Pelagibaculum spongiae: one gene and its partner. The main gene of each other region encodes a partner of the protein of the gene in region 2 in a complex. Links are inferred from orthologs where the notes say so. Each region holds a gene or a part of one and is shown on either strand. Other genes may lie near its edges.

Region 1 (3,313 bases), on a different replicon or contig from region 2:
CGCCATGGGTTCTTCTTGGCATAATCCTGATGATAATCTTCTGCTGGATAAAACTTGCTAGCGGGCTTTAATTCGGTATAAATTCTTTCAAAACGCCCGCTCGCTTTTAAATCAACCAGACTTTTTTCTGCTGCTGCTTGTTGCTCTGGGTTGAGATAATAAATACCGCTGCGATATTGAGAGCCAGAGTCACAGAACTGGCGATTTTTTACAGTAGGATCGACATTATGCCAGAACACACTCAATAACTTCTCATAACTCACTTTGGACGGATCATAAGTCACCTTTACCGCCTCAGTATGCCCAGTACGACCAGCAGAGACTTGTTTGTAAGTTGGATTGCTTTGTCTTCCATCGGTATAGCCACTCACCGCCTCAATCACACCCTCAACTTTTTCAAAATCAGATTCGGTACACCAAAAGCAACCACTGGCGAAAATCGCTTCAGCTTTTTCCTGGGCATTAACAGAAAAAGTGCTTATGAGTAATAAAACGGGCAACAAGGAAATCTTTTTCAGCATCTTATAATTCTCAGTGGTTCTATGGAACAATCTTGCTTATAGGTACTTGGGCTTATTTTTTCAAGATTAGTTCATTCAACATTTTTAGTTCTGATAAAAACTAAAAAACCCCGCCTAAGCGGGGTTTTTTATAAAATGGGTCGAGCTAAGAAGAAGTAGAGTTTAGCGCTACATCATTCCGCCCATGCCGCCCATTCCACCCATGCCGCCCATATCAGGCATTGCAGGTGCAGCAGCATCAGCTGGTTCATCAGCAACCATGCACTCAGTAGTGATCATAAGACCCGATACTGAAGCTGCGTGCTGCAGTGCTGAACGCGTTACCTTAGTAGGATCCAAGATACCCATTTCAACCATATCGCCGTATACACCCTTACCAGCGTTATAACCGTAGTTACCTTCGCCGTTAGCGACTTCATTTTGTACTACTGAAGCTTCGTCGCCAGCGTTAGCTGCGATTTGACGCAAAGGAGAAGACATAGAGCGACGCAATAATGCGATACCGGCATTTTGGTCTTCGTTGTCACCGACCAAACCTTCGATTGCTTTTTGCGCACGAACCAGAGCAACACCACCGCCAGGAACAATGCCTTCTTCAACTGCAGCACGAGTTGCATGTAATGCATCTTCAACACGCGCTTTCTTTTCTTTCATTTCAACTTCAGTTGCTGCGCCAACCTTGATCACTGCAACACCGCCAGCCAATTTGGCTACGCGCTCTTGCAACTTCTCACGATCGTAATCAGATGAAGCTTCTTCGATTTGACGACGAATCAGGTCAACACGGCCAGCAATTGCCAAGCCTTCGCCTGCACCATCAACAATCACGGTTTCATCTTTAGAAACCTGAATTTTCTTAGCAGTACCTAAATGCTCAAGTGTCGCTGTCTCTAATGACAGGCCAATTTCTTCAGCAATTACGGTTGCGCCAGTCAAAACTGCAATGTCGTCTAGCATAGCTTTACGACGATCGCCGAAGCCAGGTGCCTTAACCGCGGCAACTTTCATTACACCGCGCATTGAGTTAACGACCAATGTTGCAAGCGCTTCGCCTTCAACATCTTCAGCAACGATTAATAATGGCTTGCCCGCTTTAGCAACGCCTTCCAGCAATGGCAGCATTTCGCGGATGTTGCCGATTTTCTTATCTACTAACAGAATAAAAGGCGCTTCTAGTTCAGCAGTCATGCTTTGCTGATCATTGATGAAGTAAGGAGACAGGTAACCGCGATCAAACTGCATGCCTTCTACTACATCTAACTCGTTGTTTAGGCCTGAACCGTCTTCAACGGTGATAACACCTTCTTTACCCACTTTACCCATCGCTTCAGCGATGATGTTGCCGATTTCTTCATCGGAGTTTGCAGAGATAGTACCTACCTGAGCAATCGCTTTATCATCATTACAAGGCTTAGACATCGCTTGTAATTCTACAACAGCAGCTTTAACAGCTTTATCAATACCGCGCTTTAAGTCCATTGGGTTCATGCCAGCAGCAACGGCTTTCATGCCTTCGCTCAGGATAGATTGAGCTAGAACCGTTGCAGTAGTCGTACCGTCGCCAGCAACATCAGAAGTCTGGGAAGCGACTTCTTTAACCATCATCGCACCCATGTTTTCAAACTTGTCTGCCAGTTCGATTTCTTTGGCTACTGAAACACCATCTTTAGTTACGGTAGGTGCGCCGAAAGATTTTTCTAAAATAACGTTACGGCCTTTTGGCCCCAGCGTTGTTTTAACTGCGTCAGCCAGAATATTTACACCCGCAACCATACGGCTACGAGCGTTATCACCAAATTTGACTTCTTTAGCCATGATAAAAATCCTTTAAAAAATTTTGTTCAAAACGGGAATGAAATAAATACGAAGCGATTAGCTTTTCAGCTTAGCCTTCAACGATGGCCAAAATGTCGCTTTCGCTCATTACCAGCAACTCTTCGCCATCAACCTTAACGGTTGAACTGCCGTAGCCACCGAACAAAACCTTGTCGCCTTCTTTAACAGCCAGCGCACGCACATCGCCATTATCCAAAATACGACCAGCGCCAACTGCTACGATCTCGCCCTGGTTAGGTTTTTCAGTCGCGGAACCTGGCAGTAAAATTCCACCAGCAGAAGTTGCTTCTTCTTCGCTGCGACGAATTACTACGCGATCATGCAACGGACGAATTTTCATTTCTATCTCCTGGTTCTATATATTCAGTAACTGCTTGTTAAGTAATTAGTTAACTTGACAATGCAGGTTTATATCAAATTTGGCCATTGTCTATCAGCCAGATACACCACGATGTTGGGGGTATGTAAAACCATTTCAATAGTTGAACAAAAAAAAATATCGGTGATAACGATTCTCAATTGCAACCATATCTGCAAATTAAAAGTGGTATAGTCGATAGGTCACTAGCCCGCTTGTAGACAGGAGTTCGCAATGACTGTTAAAGATCCGATGATTGCTTTTTGCAGCTGCCCCGACATTGAAATTGCTCGAAGGGTTTCCGATCAAATGGTAAGAGAAAAGTTGGCCGCTTGCGTCAGTTTATTTCCGGGAATCGAATCGATTTATCAGTGGCAAGATGAAATCGAGCATGCCCAAGAAGTCATGCTGATGATTAAAACCACCAAAGCCAATTGGAAATCATTAGAAAAACTGATTCTCGACAAACACCCATATGAACTACCTGAACTTATTGCAGTCGATATTAGCAACGGAATTCCCGATTATCTCAGCTGGATAGAAAAGCATACACAATGATTGTTCGCCTACTGCTCCTAATTATTAGCCTTGGCTGGCT
Region 2 (3,328 bases):
CTGGGTGTCAATCTCGGTATCGAAGTGTCCAATATTACACACTACGGCACCATTTTTTAATGCTGCCAACATTTGTGGGTCGCATACATGGAAATTTCCGGTAGTGGTGACCAGCAAATCGACATTGTCTAATAATGTCCGATTCAGGTTTTCTGCTAGGCCATCGTTAACACCATTTTGGTAAGCAGACACTACTTCAAAGCCATCCATGCAGGCTTGCATGGCACAGATTGGGTCAACTTCGGTGATTTTAACAATCATCCCTTCTTGTCGAAGTGAGGCTGCAGAGCCTTTACCAACATCACCATAACCAACGACTAACGCTTTTTTTCCAGCCAACAAATGATCCGTCGCTCTTTTAATCGCGTCATTTAAGCTATGCCGACAACCATATTTATTATCATTTTTTGATTTGGTGACAGAGTCGTTTACATTAATTGCCGGAACCTTGAGTTGGTCTTTTTCCAGCATTTCCAATAAACGATGCACGCCGGTAGTTGTTTCTTCGGTAATGCCATGAATATGATCCAGCAGTTGTGGATACTTTTCATGCAATAGCAGGGTTAAATCACCGCCGTCATCCAACACCATATTGGGTTTCCAACCTGCAACGCCGATACCGATAGATTGTTCCAAGCACCATTCATATTCGGCTTCAGTTTCACCTTTCCAGGCAAATACCGGAATACCCGCAACGGCAATCGCAGCAGCTGCATGATCTTGGGTAGAGAAAATATTACAAGATGACCATCGAACTTCAGCTCCGAGTTCAATCAGAGTCTCGATCAGTACCGCAGTTTGAATGGTCATATGGATACAGCCGAGAATTTGAGCACCGGCAAGCGGTTGGCTGGATCGATATTTTTGCCGAATTGCCATTAACGCGGGCATTTCAGTTTCGGCAATTGCCATTTCTTCACGGCCCCAATTGGCTAGAGAAATATCGGCAATTTTGTAGTCGTTCAAGGGTACTGTAGCTTTCAGTTCGTTGTTCATTATTGTCATCCTGTCCGCTGGTTAAATTCGGCAAGTGAAATCACTTGCCGAATAACAGGACCGCTAACACATGAACTGCTTTAGAGCCGAAGCTCTTCGGGTGTTAACCGATCCTTGCTTATAAGGCTGCCTTCAAAACTTCGGCCTTGTCTGTTTTTTCCCAAGTGAATGCTTCGTCTTCACGACCAAAGTGGCCATAGGCCGCAGTAGCGCGATAAATCGGACGACGCAGATCGAGCATTTCGATAATACCGCCTGGCGTCAAGTCAAAGTGCTGGCGAACTAACTCGATGATTGCTGTATCAGAAATCTTGCCAGTACCGAAAGTATTCAAAGAAATTGAAGTCGGTTCTGATACACCAATTGCGTAGGAAATCTGAATTTCACAACGCGACGCTAAACCTGCTGCAACAATGTTTTTTGCAACATAACGGCCAGCATAGGCAGCTGAACGGTCAACTTTTGATGGATCTTTACCAGAGAATGCACCGCCACCGTGACGTGCCATTCCGCCATAAGTATCGACGATGATTTTACGGCCAGTTAAGCCGCAATCGCCCACTGGACCACCAATAACGAAATTACCGGTTGGGTTGATGTGGAACTTGGTGTCAGCATGAATCCATTCCTTCGGCAGTACCGGTAAAATAATGTCGCGCTTAACTGCTTCACGCAGATCTTCTAAATTGATATCTGGATTGTGCTGAGTCGATAAAACAACCGCATCAACAGCCACTGGCTTACCGTTTTCGTCATAACGCAAAGTCAGCTGTGATTTTGCATCAGGGCGCAACCATGGCAGGGTGCCATTTTTGCGTAATTCTGCCTGACGTTTTACCAGCAAATGGCTGTAGTAAATTGGGGCGGGCATCAGTGATGGCGTTTCATCGGTGGCATAACCAAACATTAAGCCTTGGTCACCTGCGCCAAGATCTTTAGTTTCGCCTTCGTCAACGCCCATGGCGATATCGCCAGACTGCTTGCCGATGGCATTAATGACTGCGCAAGAATTACCGTCGAAACCAACATCGCTACTGGTGTAGCCGATGTCGTTAATTACCTGGCGAACCAGACCTTCTAGGTCAACGTAGCAGCTAGTGCGTACTTCACCGGCAACAATTGCCATACCGGTTTTAACCATGGTTTCAACAGCTACCCGAGCATGCGGGTCCTGTTCCAACATCGCATCAAGGATGGCATCAGAAATCTGGTCAGCCATTTTGTCAGGATGGCCTTCGGATACAGATTCAGAGGTAAAAAGGCTGTATTCACTCATTTTTTTACAATTCCAATAACAGGTTGGTCAAATCGCCGCAGCTGAATTTGGAAGCCATTTTTCAGTCCCAAATACAGGCGATCGCCGTCTTCTAATCCGGCAGATTGCGCCCAGGCGGTCAGCTCTTCAGTATCAAATCCGAGCCAGAAATCACCGCAGTTATCTCTAGCCCAACTTTGGTTGTGGCGGCACAAATCGGTAATCAATAATGCGCCGCCAGGATTAATCAGTTTTGCCGCAGTTTTAAATAGCTGCGCCGGTGTTGGCACATGGTGTAACACCATATTCAGTACCAAACAGTCACACTTGAGGTCTTTTTCCAGTACGGTATTAATATCGCCATGGATAAACTCGATATGTGAGTAGCCATTATCCAAAGCAAATTGCCGCGACTGTTCAAGCATTTCGGACGAAATATCCACCGCATAGATTTTCTCAAACCTCGGTGCCAATCGCGCCAGAAACTCTCCTTGTCCCGGGCCAATTTCAACTGCCTGAGCCAATTGTGGAAAGTGGATGCTTTCCAGTAAATCGCCAATTGCTTCGCCATATTGTGGATAGTGAGCAATTAAATCCTGGTGGTCGGGAAATTCCTTAGCATGATTAGCAAAGAATTCCCGGGCGTGCTCTGCACGTTCACTGAGCACTAGGTTTAATCTGTCTTGAACATCGCCAGTCAGTGGTAGTTGATCAATAGTGGCGTATAACGACACCAATAAATCTGCATCGGCCTGCTGATCTGCAACCAAAGCACGGCGATAAAATATCGCATTGCCTTCCCGGCGTTGAGCAACCAGCCCAGCCTTGCTCAAGACTTTTAAGTGATGGCTCACTCCCGACTGCTTGCCAGCAAAAATCTGGCACAGTTCAAGCACACCAAAGGAGTTGTCTTTAAGTGCTCGCAATATGCCCAAACGCAAACTGTCGCCAGCTGCTTTAAGCATGACTGCCAGAGCGTCGGTGGTAATTTCAGGAGTATTCATAGGGCGCAAGTCTAGCTGGCTGATTTAGCTTGCACAACCCAATATCAATATTTTTTGATATTGGGTTGTGTCA

What was found.
Region 1: the proteins of metK (region 2) and groL are in contact, whole or in part, in a cryo-EM structure (PDB 8P4O), measured with the Escherichia coli proteins. The link is inferred for Pelagibaculum spongiae from one-to-one orthologs.

The regions. Positions count from the first base shown.
Region 1 is NZ_QDDL01000008.1:20,428-23,740, reverse strand. What follows is about bases 14-2,998. They hold groL (chaperonin GroEL), read right to left. Parts: upstream 2,337-2,998; coding sequence 690-2,336; downstream 14-689. Other genes in these bases: cutA (divalent-cation tolerance protein CutA), read left to right, coding at 2,950-2,998; DC094_RS16335 (co-chaperone GroES), read right to left, coding at 2,407-2,697; msrA (peptide-methionine (S)-S-oxide reductase MsrA), read right to left, coding at 14-521. Also shown: more of msrA, read right to left, coding at 1-13; more of cutA, read left to right, coding at 2,999-3,273; protein-disulfide reductase DsbD, read left to right, coding at 3,270-3,313.
Region 2 is NZ_QDDL01000001.1:882,715-886,042, reverse strand. Bases 194-3,193 are described here. They hold metK (methionine adenosyltransferase), read right to left. Parts: upstream 2,273-3,193; coding sequence 1,115-2,272; downstream 194-1,114. Other genes in these bases: DC094_RS03805 (ArsR/SmtB family transcription factor), read right to left, coding at 2,269-3,193; ahcY (adenosylhomocysteinase), read right to left, coding at 194-1,005. In the rest of the region: more of ahcY, read right to left, coding at 1-193; more of DC094_RS03805, read right to left, coding at 3,194-3,255; DC094_RS03800 (hypothetical protein), read right to left, coding at 3,326-3,328. UniProt on the Escherichia coli protein: Catalyzes the formation of S-adenosylmethionine (AdoMet) from methionine and ATP.